4 regions of the Paenibacillus sp. Y301 genome follow, and region 1 is predicted to be linked to each of the others. Evidence: a T-box and tRNA genes for the amino acid it is inferred to sense, from the RefSeq annotation. Region 1 holds a T-box; the other regions hold tRNA genes.
What was found. A T-box is a leader RNA that pairs with one kind of tRNA and senses whether it is charged. The one in region 1 lies ahead of argS (arginine--tRNA ligase), so its partner is inferred to be a tRNA-Arg.

Region 1 (4,219 bases):
TTAATTTCCTGTACTAATTGGCCTAATGAACTACTTAATTTACGTTGATAAAGTTCCGTGAAATCTTCTTCTGACGGAATCTTACCCTGTGATAACTTCATTAGCATTAATAAGTTAGCCAGTTGTTGTTCCAAAGCTTGCGAATAATATACAGCCAGGCCAAAATATGCAAATACATCTTTCGAATGATCACTATCGAGCAGCTTTTCTTTTCCCATATTCCGCTCCATTCACACACAACTTGTGCAAGAAGATATGCTTTTTTTACTCTTTATGTTAAAGGAATATGTGGAATCAATCAATATATGATTCTATTAATATTATCTAATCGTTGGTTATTACATACGATTTGGAGTCCGTAGACCTAGGATATTCATGGTTCTTTGTAAGGACTCGCCTGTTAACCGTGTTAAGGTTACACGTGCTTTTCTTAATTGATCTTCCTCACTCAGAATTCTTTCCTGGCTATAGAAATGATTGAAGGCCTGTGCTACATCTAATACATATCTAGCTAATACAGAAGGTTCATTATTCTGAATCCCTCTTCTCAACTGCTCCTCGAAACGGTTAAGAAGCTTAAGAAGGTGCCATCCTGAGTCTCCTAGTGCTTCTGCATACATCCCCTGCTCATTGTCGTTAAGACTACCCTCGTGAATTTGATCTAATGCATTACTCTTCGTTAAAATACTTTGGGTTCTAGTGAATGTATATTGTAAATAGGGTCCTGTCTCCCCATCGAAATTCAGCGCATCTTCCAAAGAAAAGTCTACTTCGTTAACTCGATTATTCTTCAGATCACCAAAAACAATAGCACCTATCCCTATATCTCGTGCCACTTGATCCTTATCTTCTAGATCAGGGTTCTTATCTTCAATAATCTTCAATGCTCTGGCGATAGCTTCGTCCAGCACTTCTTCAAGATAGACGATTTTACCACGACGAGTGGACATCTTCTTCCCCTCAAATTTCATTAATCCAAAGTGAACATGCGTACAATCTTTCACCCACGCCGCACCCATTTTATCTAATACTGCAAATACTTGTTGGAAATGAAGCTTCTGTTCTCCCCCGACCACATATAGAATCTGATCTGCTTTCAAGACTTCATGACGATAGAATGCCGTTGCTAAATCTCTTGTTGGATATATTGTTGTACCGTCTGATTTCATAATTAAACATGGAGGCATCCTGGCGTCCTCTAATCTTACTACACGTGCTCCTTCACTTTCCTCTAATAATCCTTTGTCCTCAAGCGCTTGAACAACTTCACCCATTTTATCGTTATAGAAGCTTTCTCCAAGAACATGATCAAAAGTAACATCCAATCGTTCGTACATTCTATTGAACTCTTCCATACTGACTTCTACGAAATATCTCCAAAGTCGCAGAGCTTCCTCATCCCCTGATTCCAACAGACGGAACCAATTTCTCGCTTCAGGCTCTAAAGTTGCATCGTGTTCAGCCTCATCATGAAAACGCACATACAACCGCAACGACTCCTGGATCGGATTCGCCTTCAAAGCTTCATCGTCACCCCACCGCTTATACGCGGTGATCTGCTTGCCGAATTGCGTCCCCCAATCCCCAAGGTGATTAACACTAATCGATACATAACCCGCTGTTTGATACATTTTGTATAATGCAGCACCAATCATGGTGGATCTTAAGTGGCCAATACCAAAAGGCTTCGCAATATTAGGAGAGGACATATCGATAATGACTCTTTTACCATGACCCATGTTCAATTGATCTACATTGAATTGCTGCAATGCATCCATCATCTTAAGAGCATACTCATTCCGGTCAAAATGTAAATTAACATAAGGCCCAACAGCTACCGCTTTGACACCTTTCATATCAATCAGATTTGCAATGTATACCGCTATCGCCTGTGGGGATTGTCTGTACTCTTTAGCCAACATGTAACATGGAAAAGCCATATCACCCATGGCAGATGAGGGAGGCTGTTCAAATAAAGCTTCTATTTCTTTTGCCGATAGATTGACATGTGGCTGGATTGCTTCTAAAGCCCATTCTTTTAACATCATTAATCATCCTCCAGATTTAATACTTTTTAAATATCAAAAAAGCCCTCATCTCTATAATAATAAGAGACGAGAGCTATAATTCCCGTGGTACCACTCTAGTTGAACACTCGTGTATGAGGATATCATTCTCCCCATTGAGTTGTTCCGCTTGATGATCTCTAACGTTGATCAACCGGATTATTCTACTGATCAGATCTATTGGAATGATCTATACGACGTTGGAATAACCATCTCTCGGGTGCGCTTCATGAGGCTCCTACATACCGGCTTCCACCACTTCCGGCTCGCTAAGTATAGGTTTACGCTCATTACTCTCCCGTTCAAAGACGTTCAATTTATAACATTATACATGTGTATGCCGTAGCAATACAATAGTGATACTAAATATTCTTTTGGAACAACAAAATGAGAGTATTATCCTCTCTTTTCTAAATCGATCAAGGCATTCTTAAGCTCCGTTTGGGAGAAATGCTCCCCAATAAATACAACGACATCCGGAACATCTCCCTGTGGGGTGATTTTTAAGAAATCAGATTCTCTAAAGGCATACTGAAATAAGAATCGTCCCGAAGTATCACTAAATGTCATAATGCCTTTGGCACGATACACTTCACGAGGTAATTGAGCAATCAGACTCTCAAAGGCTTGGCTGTCAATGGGTCCATCAAAATAATGCGTATACACCATCACATGTTCGTGAGAATCATGCATATGCTCATGTTCATCATGAGTATGATCGTGGTTATGAACATGATCTTGTTCATGATGTTCATGATTACAATTTTCGTGATGTTCCTTATTAGGGTTATCTTCACATGTACTCTTGTTCTTCCATTGCTCTGGACGAGCAACTTGTCCAAATAAAGGTACCCAATCAACATCACAGCGAACAGCTGGGATAATCGGTGCGAATTCATTCCATCGTGAGATAACGTTATGTAACTCCTCCTGCTGAATTTCATTTACCCGGTCAATTTTATTAAGAATAAGATAAGATGCACACCGAATCTGTTCCTGCATCAGACGATACGTTTTTCCCTTTTGATCCTCATAAAGTGATAATAGATGGCACGCATCCACGACAGTAATAACACTTTTAAGATCAATTTTCATATATAAAGCTGCTTCCGACACGCCGTCTAGTATTTCCATAGGATTAGCAATCCCAGTCGCTTCAATAACAATGACATCTGGTGACTCTTTCTTGATCAGATTGGAAATCTCTAGACTAAGATCACCTCGAATCGTACAACAGATACATCCACCAAGCATTTCGGTCATGGGAACGGTCTCTTCAATGAGTGCACCCTCTAAGTTCACATCGCCAATCTCATTCATAATAACGGCTGGTCGAAGTCCTTGTTCCTGCCAGTAAGACACCATTCGTTGTAACAATGTCGTTTTCCCGCTTCCTAGGAAACCTGACAATATATATATAGGTGTAACATGATTCATATTCATTAAACTTCTCCTCCACATGCATCTGTCTTTGTTAGCCGAGTTTACTGTATAGAAAAAAGTAAAGACAACTCATAACTATAGTTCATTCTAACGATGTTATACCCCGCATACAAGTGGCACATCATTCTCCGAATAATGACGTTCTGTCTATAACCTAAAGATATGGACTAGCATATTGCAGAGTTATCGGGGAAGATTTATGCTTATATATAAGAAATAGATGCAAAATAGATGAATACCTAAGGAGAGGAATAACGAATGAATTCAGTAGAACAACATCGTAGTGAAGCACCTGACACCGTATCTTGCATGGTTATTACTGTATCAGATACACGGAATGAAGAAACAGATACAAGTGGGCAATTGATGATGTCCCTTTTACAAGAGGCGGGTTATTCTATCACTAAATATGTTATTGTCAAAGATGATTACGACGGCGTAAGAGAATTAATCTATGAAGCTGCCTCTAATGAAAGTATAGAAGCTGTCTTGTTAACAGGAGGAACGGGTATTTCCCATCGAGATACAACTTTTGAAGCTGTGTCTTCCATATTGGATCGTGTATTACCTGGATTCGGAGAAATTTTTCGCTTCTTGAGCTTCAGTGAGGATATTGGTTCCGCCGCAATATTGAGTAGAGCCATTGCTGGAACGGTAGGGAATACAGCTGTGTTCTCCATGCCAGGATCTAAAGGAGCCGTCAAGTTAGC
Region 2 (4,219 bases), on a different contig from region 1:
TTCTGAAATGGAAGGGAACGACGTTATCCCAGAAAGGGCTAATTCATAATGGGAATACTTTGATTCCCGTGACTGTACTGAGAGATCAAATGGGGCTCCCTTTAACATATAATCCAGGCACAAGAACTTATAGTGTTGGTAGTGGGCATAGACAGTTGAATATCGATGTAATGGAGTATGGGGTTAACACAAACATTAATAACTATTACGTTAATAACTATGAAGTTCAGAATATCAAAGGCAAATTATATGTCCCGTTCAAGTTGATGAGTGATTACTTGGGGTATCAAGGCGTATGGAATCCATCACTTAAATCTCTGAGTATTACTCCAAGAGTGGAGAACCATACGATCATTAAATCAGAATCTGATGAGACGAAGACGAAGGATGCCCTTTTCTTGTTACGCTACCCTATCATTAGTGGACTTGAGAATGCAGACGCGGAGAAAGAGATTAACACTATCCTAGAGAAGCTCAAGGACCAATTCGTAGATGCCTCTAAAGAACAGGCTGCTAAGAGAGATAGTTCTGTCGAGCACACCTACCAATTCTTTCAGAACTATATTGTGACATACAATGAGAATGGAATGCTAAGTATCGTTGTAGATCAGTATAGTTATACGGGTGGAGCACATGGGGGCACATGGCAGACAGGATTAACCTTTTCCTTAAAGAATGGAAAGCTACTTTCGTTAGATGACCTATTGAAAGAGAAAAAGCCCACCTATAAAGTGGAGTTAAATCAATTTGTTGTGAAGAGTCTCAAAGAAATAAATGGGCACTATGAAGATTTTAAAGGGCTTAAAGATGATGCAGACTACTTTCTCAAAACGGATGGCTTAGCGTTGTTCTTTCAACAATATGCCTATACACCCTATGTTGCAGGTATTCCAACATTTGTGATCCCCTATAATCAAGTGCTACCTACTTTAAAATAATAAAACAAAAAACCATGTTCCTCTAGGGAACATGGTTTTTTATAGAGAAAAGTTCTTATTTTATAGAGCTAATGGCTTTTCGATAACTTTGTCGATGATGCCGTACGCCGCAGCATCTGCAGCACTCATGAAGTAATCACGATCGGTATCTTTCTCGATACGTTCAAGTGGTTGCCCTGTACGTTCGGACAATATTTTGTTCAACTTATCACGCATTTTGAGAATACGACGAGCACGAATTTCTATATCCGATGCTTGACCTTGTGCACCACCTAGAGGTTGGTGAATCATGATCTCACTGTTTGGAAGAGCATAACGTTTACCAATTGCACCTGCGTTCAATAGGAAAGCTCCCATTGAAGCAGCCATACCTACACAAATTGTAGATACATCAGGCTTGATATACTGCATCGTGTCAAATATTGCCATTCCGGCTGTAATGGATCCACCAGGACTGTTTACATATAAAGAGATATCTTTCTCTGGGTCTTCAGCAGCTAGAAATAGCATTTGTGCGATAATGGAATTGGCAACCATGTCATTTACATCAGAACCTAAGAAAATGATGCGATCTTTCAAAAGTCTAGAATAGATGTCATAAGCGCGTTCACCGCGGTTGCTTTGTTCAACGACCATAGGAATATAACCCACGTTGAAAACCTCCCTTTATTTAGCTAAATTATAACCTTTATTATACATACGATTACCGTATTTACCACATGATAAACATTTTAAATGAAAAAGTCAAAGAAAGTCAAACTCTGAACAAAAAAAATAGCCCTGATTGGACTTTGAGCGTTTGGTTAAAGATATTATAGAGACAAGCTACTGCAATAATAATGGCGCGCCCGCGAGGAATTGAACCTCGATCTCAGGCTTCGGAGGCCTACGTCATATCCATTTGACCACGGGCGCACGTTAAGCAATAGCAAAAATCATTATATGATAAATACGCAACAATAGCAAGGACTATCATGATGTATCTTCATTTTACTTTGCATAATAAGTAGAAGATAGATAGCGAAGATATGTAGTATGAGGGATTGGTACTTATTATGTATAAGAATTTCAAAACTTGTGAAATATACTCAGGGAATGCTTGCAACAGGAGCAAATATTGGTTACAATAGAGGTGGGACTTAAAAAGTTAACCCGGGACATTTTAAGGCCATGGAGAATGTAGCAGGAGTGGAAAGCATGCGAAATTTATTGGAAATACAAAAGCAGCTTCTGCCTGATCTCATGGAAACACTCAAGACAAGGTATAGTATTCTTCAACGAATCATGCTGTTTGATATGATTGGTCGTAGAACGCTCGCCGCGTCGCTTCATATGACGGAACGTGTATTACGGTCCGAGACAGATCTATTGAAATCGCAAGGACTAATAGAGATTGAAAGTACGGGGATGAAAATTAGTGATTCAGGTAGAAAATTGCTGGAGTCGCTAGAGCCCATTGCTAAGAATCTATTTGGACTCGCTGATTTGGAAGATAGAATTCGTCAAGCATATGGACTACGTAAGGTAGTGATTGTGCCTGGTGATTCTGAGTTATCGACGTTCTCTAAACGAGAATTGGGGCGTGCAGGTGCAAAGGCCCTGCTAAGCGTCATGAGTAATGAGGATATAATCGCTGTTACAGGAGGTTCAACACTTGCTGCAGTCGCTGAGCAACTGACTCAACAGTCATCATCCCACGCTAAGCGAACTTGGTTCGTACCAGCTCGTGGTGGACTAGGTGAGAGCATGGAGTTCCAAGCGAACACCGTTGCTTCTACGATGGCTAAGAGTGTGGGAGCCCAATATCGATTATTGCATTTGCCGGATTTACTCAGCGAAGATGCTTATCAATCGCTTGTCCAAGATAAGAACATTCAGGAAATTGTTCAGTTAATCAGACAGTCAAGAATCATCGTGCACGGCATTGGTGATGCCATGGAAATGACACGTCGCAGAAAGCTTGATGCAGCTACAATTGAAGCTATTAGAGTGGATGGCGCAGTTGCTGAGTCCTTTGGTTATTATTTCAATGATAAAGGTGCTATGGTTCATAAGATGATGATTTTAGGTCTTCGACTGGAAGATATCATGAACACTGAAATTGTAATTGGGATTGCAGGCGGTAAGAGTAAGGCCAGAGCAATACACGCCGTTCTTAGGTTTGGTCAGGAAGATATACTCGTCACAGACGAGGCTGCCGCCTTAGAAATTGAGAGAGAGATGGAAGAACAGGCTCTCACAACTTAGAAGATTGACTATTATTTTGTTGTCACGACAGGCTTAATAACCCGTCTTGAATAAATAAAAACGAATTTCGGGAGGAAATATTAAATGACTGTAAAAGTTGGTATTAACGGATTTGGACGTATTGGTCGCCTTGCATTTCGTCGTATTCAAGCTGTGGAAGGTATCGAAGTAGTAGCTATTAATGACTTAACAGATGCTAAAATGTTAGCTCATCTTTTAAAATATGATACAACTCAAGGTCGCTTTGATGGTGACGTTGAAGTACATGACGGTTTCTTCAAAGTAAACGGTAAAGAAGTTAAGGTTCTAGCTAACCGTAACCCTGAAGAATTGCCTTGGGGAGATCTTGGTGTAGAAATCGTACTAGAATGTACTGGATTCTTCACTACTAAAGAAGCAGCTGAGAAGCATTTGAAAGGCGGAGCTAAAAAAGTCGTTATCTCTGCTCCAGCTACAGGCGACATGAAGACTGTTGTTTACAACGTTAACCATGAAATCCTTGATGGAACTGAAACTGTAATCTCTGGTGCTTCTTGTACTACTAACTGCCTAGCTCCTATGGCAAAAACATTACAAGATAATTTCGGTATTGTTGAAGGTTTGATGACAACAATCCACGCTTACACTGGCGACCAAAATACTTTGGATGCTCCTCACGCTAAAGGAGACTTCCGTCGTGCTCGCGCAGCTGCTGAGAACATTATTCCTAACACAACGGGTGCTGCTAAAGCAATCGGCCTAGTTATTCCTGAACTTAAAGGTAAATTGGATGGTGCTGCTCAACGTGTTCCAGTTGCAACTGGTTCATTGACTGAGTTGGTTACTGTTCTTGAAAAGAATGTAACTGTTGAAGAAATTAACGCTGCTATGAAAGCTGCTTCTGATGTGGACACTTATGGATACACAGAAGACGAAATCGTATCTTCTGATATCAAAGGTATTACATTCGGATCATTGTTTGACGCTACACAAACAAAAGTATTGACTGTTGGCGACAAACAATTGGTTAAAACAGTAGCTTGGTATGACAACGA
Region 3 (4,219 bases), on a different contig from region 1:
CCTTTTGTGTTGGTACTTCTACACCAGTGTATTGACCAAGTGTCACTTCAGGTTTTACAATTACTTTTGCTTTGAATTTAAAAGTCTGACCTTTTGCAAATTGATCGATATCAATTTCCGGACGATCTACAGGGAAAATATCTGTTTCGTCAACAGCCTCTGTGTAAACTTCTGGAAGCAAGATATCAATAGCATCTTGATACAAACTTTCAACACCGTAACGTGATTCAAAAATAGAACGTGGAACTTTACCTTTACGGAATCCAGGTACATTTGCCTTCTTAGATACTTTAGTAAAAGCTTTATCAAGTGCCTCGGTTACACGCTCTGCTTCTACTTCTACTTCAAGAACCCCAAGGTTCTTCTCTATTTTTTCCCAGGTTGCTTTCATTTTATGCTTTCCCCTCCAAAAATATTTCACATGATTTATCATTATCTACATAATTTCACGCACAGAACAACCATTTTAGTATAAACAACATTGAATTCTTTTTCAAGAGCAGGGGTACCTCAAGATACTAAATAACTATGGCAATTTTATTACTTGTTATTACTTAATCTGCTACACCATCTGAAATAAATTGTCTCAGAGTCCGATACACCTGTTCAAATTGAAAACGAATATTTTCTGTAATCCCATACACAGCACGTGTTTCTTCTTCATTTCTGTCCCCTGTCAGACTTTCCGATACAATCTGATGAAGTGCTGCTGCCCAAATATCCAAATCTAAATCTTCATCTACTATTAATAAAGATTGATAAATACTTGTTCCATATATAGCTTTAATAAACTGTATCCATAACTCTTGTGCAAAATAATAAAGCGTAGGTTCCTGAACTTCCGTATGTTGTGCAACCCGATCTACAATGTGCTGAACGGCAATCGGAAAGTCGCTATCTTTCAGTGGAACATTGTCAATCTCAACTTCAACTTGTTCCTGACCGCGCATAAAAGTAACGTACCCCAGCATACCTCGCTTATGAAGCGTCTGTAGGACACGATACTGTAATAGTGGATGCATCTCTGTATTCTGCAACCATTTCGTCAGAGCCTCATCGATTAGATCACCATTCAAATAAGAAAGCTGTTCTAAGGCCAACATGGTTTGTTCTGACAAAGGTTCATGCATGATGGTGTGAAGTAATTTATTAGCATACTCAGCGTCTTCAGCAAGCTTACCTTGAACTCGAAGACGAGTTAGATCTTCTTCATCGAAATCATTATCTTTATCCATAGGAGAATGTTCATTATCTTCTCCCGTTATATATTGTGGGAACGCCGTTTCTAACCATTCAAGTAACGCCTGCCATTCGTCCACGTGTCGTTCTTCCTGCCCTTGGCATTGAAGCAGAAACCGAAGTAGATCCATTGCTTCTCCATATCGTTCACTTTCCAGCATGACTGTAAGTTGAATCTGGTAGTAATCCAAAGTCTTCGGAAAAAGTACAAGATTGTCTTTAGCTGGCGTGTTGGTGGTGTCGTTTATAATTGCCCCTCCTCTCTTTCATTTTTCCGTTAATTCAAATTATATCACACCTGTTCCAAGAAAAAAAAACGCCGTTCACTCATCAGAGGAATTTTTTTTCATAAATATATCTTGCTATTATGTGTTGCCCATGATATATTATTAATTGTTCGTTTTTCGCGTCTCAGTAGCTCAGCTGGATAGAGCAACGCCCTTCTAAGGCGTCGGTCGGGGGTTCGAATCCCTCCTGGGACATATAGTAAGAGGATCTCCAATATGGAGATCCTTTTTTTGTGTCCGGAGGGTGAGAATCCCCAATGGGGGGGGCGTCGGAGCATAATCATCGTTAGCATGCACTTCGCAGTCTCGACCATAGGGAGAGTATCCCTCCTGGACATACACAACAAGGGGTTCTTTTCTACGAAAGCAGAAAAGAACCCCTTGTTGTGTACTAACTTCTTAGGTTGTCATCTATTGAAAGATAGCATTAACAATCAAGTAAATGGTGGTTGACACAATGAACACCGTCGAGACGGAAGACAAAGTTAAAAAAAACACTTTATACTTCTGTTCTTGTGCACTCTCAACATTGGAAATTCTCATAAAGCTCCTTTCATTACCAGTTAAAGCTACCTTATTCCTGATCTGCTTTATTATCCGTTCTGTACACGACTAGGATGGTGCTTCTTTGGCGTTCTGTTTTAGATATACTGGACTTAACGACCGATTCATAACAGATGTTAATCACTTGTTCTTCTTTTAAACCCGCTAAAAATTGATTCGCCTTATTCTCAGCATAAGAATTATCTGAATCCACGAACTCTTTCACTTGGATCATATTAAACTCTCCTTTGTTGGTTTTGCAACCTATTATTTCTCTGTATCGCCATAATTCATAAATTTAATATCCTTGATTCTTACTTTCATGGTACCAGAGGGTACGATAAATTCATATGAGTTATCTATTTTCGTCATTAATAGCTGCAATCCAATCGGTGACAGAAATGAAATCCAATTCTTACTCGGATCCGTCATGTGCGGAAACACAACCGTGTACTGATCTTCATAACCATCTTCTTCGTAACAAAGAGTTACTTGACTCCCAATGAGCACCATGGAGTTTAATAACTCTTGGCTGCCTTTAGGAATGATACTCTCAAGTGATGTTGTATACATTGAAAGGACTTGATCCATTCTAATCCGTTCTTTCAGATCGTGGGGTATATATCTTTTAAGGAAAGATTGCTTCTCTTCATCAAAGAATACAAGCTGATTCACCAACTGGGTATTAGAACCCTGATGAATAGTACTATGGTTCATAGTAGATTTCCCCCCCTGTCAGTTGCTTCTTCCTTTCTGATCCATGATAGCGCTTCATCATAATAATCCCTCCATAAACATATAGACCTCGTGTAAGGAGGCCTCCATTGTATCTTATCAAATATTTACTTTTATTCCAATGAAAAAGAACACCTACGAATCATTAAATTTACCCATTAGTGAAACACATACTCTCCTTGCCCAATATGAATCGTTTTACCTCTCAATTCAGGAGATTCCGTACTAAAAACCAATTGGCTTAATTGTTCTGTATTTCCCTGCTGAAATAGAAATGTCTTATCTCCAATGCCAAGTGTCACAGAATGGGCCTCAGACGAAATACGAGTGAGGTTAAATACCTTGCTCCAATGTGCCGCAACAATAGAAGGCTCAGACACCGTAAAGACTGCCATTTCGATTGTAACTTCCCCTACAGGATGAGGCTGAATTACTCCCGTTTCAGTTAGCTTGGTCAAGCGTTCGTCATCTGTTCCTATCCACTGAATAATAAATGGGTATACCAATCCATGAAAGTCACCATGAATAGTCATCATGCGCCATTCAATCCATTGTCCCTGTGCGTTCATTCGTCTACCATCTATAATCGGAGACAAATCTAAACCCTGTAATCTTAATGATTCAGCCGTTTGGTCGATGTCATCTGTGCGAATAGCCACTCGACTTAGACTTTCATGGTCAGGTAAATTCGTTAGAGAATCCTTGACGATGAGGTTTGAAGTGTCCGCCTTCGTTGCTAATTCACGGTCTTCAATTCCTAGAAACTCAATATAAGTCAAATCAAAATAGCTTAGTGCATTATAGGTACCCCATTGTTTATGTGAACCACCATGAAAAGCCCTCAATCCATGATTCTCAAATGTACGAATAGCATCGCTCAAATCATTCACATAATGCACGGTATGATCCCATTGTAATTGTGTCATTCATGAACCGCTCCTAACTCTGTTGTTCGTTTAACAGCTGCTAGAACACTTCGTTGAAGTCCTGCTGCAAAGTCACTGTTATTCAATTCGTAAAGTGCATGCATCCCTACTCCACCAGGTGAATTATTAATATCCAGTAATTGACGAGGATGTAGCTGAGTGTGTCTTAACATCTCTACCGAACCGGCAACATTCTCGAGAGCAACTTGCCAAGCTTGCTCTCGAGGCAGACCAGCCAGTACCCCTGCATCCGTTAATGATTCAATGAAATAATAAACATAGTTAGGACCCGCAACGCCATAACCTGTAAAAATATCAATCAAGGATTCACTCAAGTATTGTACTTTTCCAAATCCATTCAAAAAGGCACCCACCTGAATCTTACTTGCATAATCATTTAATGCTGCTCCGCTATAACCCAGCCCTGTATCCGTTAGTGTATTAGGGATCACTCGAATGATCGAACGTTCCCCACCCATATAACTAGCA
Region 4 (4,219 bases), on a different contig from region 1:
ATTCGAGAGGAGAGATCCAATTGCGTATTTCAGGGGATAGCAGGCTAGCCCTCATATCTGATGCAACAGCCCAAGGGAACGTTCCTGAATTTAACATGTCTTCCCGGTGAAACCATGGATATCCCCCAAAGATCTCATCCGCAGCTTCACCAGAGACTGCAACAGTAGCTTCCTTCTTGATCTCTTGGCAGAATAAATACAGAGATGAATCCACATCAGTCATTCCAGGTAAATCGCGAGCCCTAGTAGAAGCTTCTAACGCACCAATGAGTTCGGGAGTATCAATTTCAATGTAGTGGTGAGTAGTCCCAAGCTCTTCGACCATGCGTTTGATCCAAGGAGCATCGGCTCCGGGTTGGAATGAATGGGATTTGAAGTGTTTATCATTATCCACATAATCAACGGAATAGGTGTGCATTTGTTCTTGCCCTGAGCGTTGATAGAAATCTACAGCTAATGCAGTTAACGCACTGGAATCTAGACCACCGGATAACAGCGTGCATACGGGAACATCAGATATTAATTGGCGTTCAAGTGTATCCTGAAGAATTTCCTTTAGCTTGCGTGCGGTAGTGTTCTCATCATCTTCATGTACATGACTCTCGAGCTTCCAGTAAGGGTAAGTACGTAGACCATTACGGTTAAAAATCATGGCGTTTCCTGGACGAAGTTCATGAACGTTGCGGTATACACCATGCCCTGGCGTACGTGCCGGCCCAATAACAAAGATTTCTGCTAATCCTTCAGGTCCCACAACGGGTTCCACTTTTGGATGCTGAAGAAGAGCCTTAGGTTCCGAACCGAATATAAGTGTTTCGTCGATATGACTATAGAAAAGTGGTTTTACTCCTACGCGATCACGCGCAAAAAAGACTTGTTGGCGAACACTATCCCAGATGGCAAAAGCAAAGATACCATTGAAACGATCCACACAATCGGGTCCCCATTCAATATAAGACACTAATAATACTTCTGTATCGCAACGCGTACGGAATTGATATCCACGTTGGCGTAATTCTTTTGTAAGTTCTGCCGCATTATATAGTTCTCCGTTATATACAATGGCGTACACATCATCATCCTGATGTACAATCATGGGTTGTGCACCGTTCTCTGGGTCAATGACACTTAGTCGTCGATGTCCGAATGCACAAGGATTGGAGATCCAAGTTCCAGAAGCATCAGGCCCACGTTGAGCTAGACTGTCAGTCATTTGGACGAGCAATTGTGAATCCTGTGTTAAATCACCGCTCCATTGTATAAATCCGGTTATTCCGCACATGACGGTTCATCCTCTCTTTGTCGGTTGTCCATATCTGCCCTTTCTTTTACCAAAGTCATATAGAATATGCCGAAGGAAGGGATAAAATGTCTGTCCTTTAAGGAAAACTATAGGTGAGTCTCATGATTACAGCGTCGAAAAAGGGGGAAAAGATGTCGTGGATAAACGTAAGTATTATGTATCCGTACATGGAAGATCGGTTCTAATGGACAGGGGTGCAACGACTTATGAATGGGAGATCGAAGCGACAGAGGAACAAGCTCAAGAAATCAGACGATTAATGGAATTAGTAAAAGATAAGGAAGAAGATGCTTTTTTAGGGTTCACATTTCCTTGGCCAGATACGCCCGAGCTTGTTGTAAATATGACCTATCAGAATGCACTAGATGATGTGTATCAGCGAATTTATGAGTGGGGTTCGATGGATACTCGTAAACAGATGAAGGAATCAGGCGTGAATGCATTTCTACATTCATATGACGGATAAGAGCATACCATCCAAATTATATAACTCATATTCAATCTTCGGTATTACCATACTATAGACAGGAGGTGATATTCGATGGCGGAGAAATTCAAGAAAAATAAAGGTAATAAGTATACTCATAATAATGAATTCGCTGAAGAGGTTATTGCCAAACATCCAGTCAAACATACCGATGACAGAATAGATTGGCGTCGTGGTAACAGGTAAAATAAGACGCTTAATTGAATTTGTAAATAATTAACTCTGGTTTGGGTATTGATAAATTGTGAGGATGCGTTATAATAAATAACGCACCCTCTTAAAAGAGTTATGACAAATTCAACTTCTTACATACATATGTCATTATTCTATAAACCAAGGTGCAAACCATTATGTTCATGTCTCAGTAGCTCAGCTGGATAGAGCAACGCCCTTCTAAGGCGTCGGTCGGGGGTTCGAATCCCTCCTGGGACATAAAAAAAGGATCTCCTTTAGGAGATCCTTTTTTGCGTCCAGACTGATTTAAAGATAAAACCAACCTTTTATTATTAGTATAGAAGGGGCTGGTTTTTTATGCCCTGATGGTGAGAACCCTAACTTGATGCTAAAGGGATTGAAGTACAATCACTACAACTCTATCAACCATAGAATACTACTATCAAATGATAGGAGGTATATTATGGATAAAGTAAAAGTAAGTCCGAGATTTCAAAGACTATGTAACCAATTTGCATCAATTCTAGGTGGTGCACATGAAATTACTCCAGGTCCTGTATGTTTCGTCAATCGGTCAAGAAGAATTAATGCGACAATCGAGGGAAGACGTACGCACTCACCGTTGGTTAGTCATCAACTCTTTTCCTTTGAATCCTTAGATTCATCGGGTCGTGCGCTCTGTTTAGGTGAAACTGGGCTTCTTCAAAGCCAAGCCAATCGATTAATTCGTAATCTTCAGAGCCAAGGGATTACAGTAACAGCTCTTCATAATCACTGGTTAAAAGAAAATCCTAGAATCATGTATGTTCATTGGCAGGCCATCGATGAACCAGTAGCATTTGCAAGAAAAACAAAACAGTCTATTGCTTTCTTGGGATAGATAAAAACAAACAATCACCCTTAGAATAATGGGTGATTGTTTGTTTTTATGATTACTTTTTTAAACTTGCGTAAGGTTTAATCCTTGTCATGTCATGTTAGTTGCGTCTTACTTTACGCGCTAACCAATTCCCCAGGGATTGTATGCCTTGAACGAATACGATTAACACAACGACGGTAAGCACCATAACGACAGTGTCAAAACGTTGGTAGCCGTAGACGATCGCCATATCACCTACTCCACCACCACCAACTGTTCCTGCCATGGCAGTAGCTCCAATTAATCCGATGGTAGCTGTAGTAAGCGTTAAGATTAAGGAAGAGAACGCTTCTGGTAAAAGGAAATGCCAGATCACCTGAAACGGTGTAGCTCCCATAGAATCCGCTGCTTCTAGAATACCAGGGTTGACTTCAAGTAATGAATTTTCTACTAGTCTTCCTATGTACGGAGCGATATAAATGATCAAAGGTATTATGGCTGCATTTGTTCCAATGGATGTCTGAACTATGAAACGGGTGAAAGGGATGATGGCCACTAACAATATAATAAATGGGAGTGAACGGACAATATTGATTATTGGATTTAGAATCGCATATAATGCCTTGTTCTGAAGGACTCCACCAGATCTTGTGACAACAAGCAATATGCCTAACGGGATTCCAATCAGAGCTCCGATGAGTAATGAGATGCCCACCATATAAATGGTTTCAGAAATGGATTGTATAAATTGTTCTAAAGTAATCGATGTCGATATCATACTCCGAAGACCTCCTCAATCAATACATCACGTTTTTTTAAGAAGTGGACTGCTTCATTTACGATAGAATGATCCCCTTGCATCTGAATAATCATACTGCCCAATGTCGTGTCCTGAATTTCTGTCATATTAGCAAACAGAATATTCACATGTAGATCATATTGTCGAATCAGGGTATTCATAATAGGGTTAGAGGCTGCTTGACCAATGAACTCTAGTTTAAAAAGGCGTTGTCCAGCTTCATCTTTCAAGGACCTTTGGACACTATTTGGAATGCTATCATGGATAACAGTTCTAACGAAATTCTGAGTGGTTGGATGTGTAGGATGTCCGAAGACCTCTAATACAGACCCTTGTTCAATAATCTCCCCTGCTTCCATCACGGCTACACGATTACAAATTTCTTGTATAACGGCCATTTCATGCGTAATAATCATAATTGTAATGTTATATTCGGCGTTGATCTTTTTCAGTAATTGCAAAATAGATCGTGTGGTCTGTGGATCCAAGGCTGACGTCGCCTCATCACATAATAGAATAGAAGGATTGGAGGCGAGGGCTCGTGCAATACCTACCCGCTGTTTCTGTCCACCCGACAATTCACTAGGATAACTCTTG

Region 2: it has a tRNA-Arg gene. The T-box ahead of argS (arginine--tRNA ligase) is inferred to sense a tRNA for this amino acid. The anticodon was not compared.
Region 3: it has a tRNA-Arg gene. The T-box ahead of argS (arginine--tRNA ligase) is inferred to sense a tRNA for this amino acid. The anticodon was not compared.
Region 4: it has a tRNA-Arg gene. The T-box ahead of argS (arginine--tRNA ligase) is inferred to sense a tRNA for this amino acid. The anticodon was not compared.

Annotation. Positions count from the first base shown of each region.
Region 1 covers NZ_JCAIUL010000005.1:117,603-121,821, forward strand. Annotated here, with positions in the region: gene AC1D69_RS10835 (hypothetical protein) at 1-218, opposite strand, end outside; gene argS (arginine--tRNA ligase) at 339-2,045, opposite strand; T-box leader at 2,108-2,381, opposite strand; gene AC1D69_RS10845 (CobW family GTP-binding protein) at 2,463-3,509, opposite strand; gene AC1D69_RS10850 (MogA/MoaB family molybdenum cofactor biosynthesis protein) at 3,768-4,219, shown strand, end outside.
Region 2 covers NZ_JCAIUL010000014.1:85,213-89,431, reverse strand. Annotated here, with positions in the region: gene AC1D69_RS20140 (DUF3298 and DUF4163 domain-containing protein) at 1-938, shown strand, start outside; gene clpP (ATP-dependent Clp endopeptidase proteolytic subunit ClpP) at 999-1,589, opposite strand; tRNA gene AC1D69_RS20130 (tRNA-Arg) at 1,779-1,853, opposite strand; gene AC1D69_RS20125 (sugar-binding transcriptional regulator) at 2,136-3,185, shown strand; gene gap (type I glyceraldehyde-3-phosphate dehydrogenase) at 3,270-4,219, shown strand, end outside.
Region 3 covers NZ_JCAIUL010000002.1:546,748-550,966, reverse strand. Annotated here, with positions in the region: gene tig (trigger factor) at 1-391, opposite strand, end outside; gene AC1D69_RS06075 (hypothetical protein) at 555-1,430, opposite strand; tRNA gene AC1D69_RS06070 (tRNA-Arg) at 1,648-1,721, shown strand; gene AC1D69_RS06065 (sporulation protein Cse60) at 2,101-2,304, opposite strand; gene AC1D69_RS06060 (GreA/GreB family elongation factor) at 2,337-2,786, opposite strand; gene AC1D69_RS06055 (VOC family protein) at 2,963-3,730, opposite strand; gene AC1D69_RS06050 (pyrroline-5-carboxylate reductase family protein) at 3,727-4,219, opposite strand, start outside.
Region 4 covers NZ_JCAIUL010000002.1:538,442-542,660, forward strand. Annotated here, with positions in the region: gene asnB (asparagine synthase (glutamine-hydrolyzing)) at 1-1,282, opposite strand, end outside; gene AC1D69_RS06005 (hypothetical protein) at 1,440-1,769, shown strand; gene AC1D69_RS06010 (hypothetical protein) at 1,845-1,976, shown strand; tRNA gene AC1D69_RS06015 (tRNA-Arg) at 2,149-2,222, shown strand; gene AC1D69_RS06020 (DUF1259 domain-containing protein) at 2,428-2,844, shown strand; gene AC1D69_RS06025 (methionine ABC transporter permease) at 2,942-3,601, opposite strand; gene AC1D69_RS06030 (methionine ABC transporter ATP-binding protein) at 3,598-4,219, opposite strand, start outside.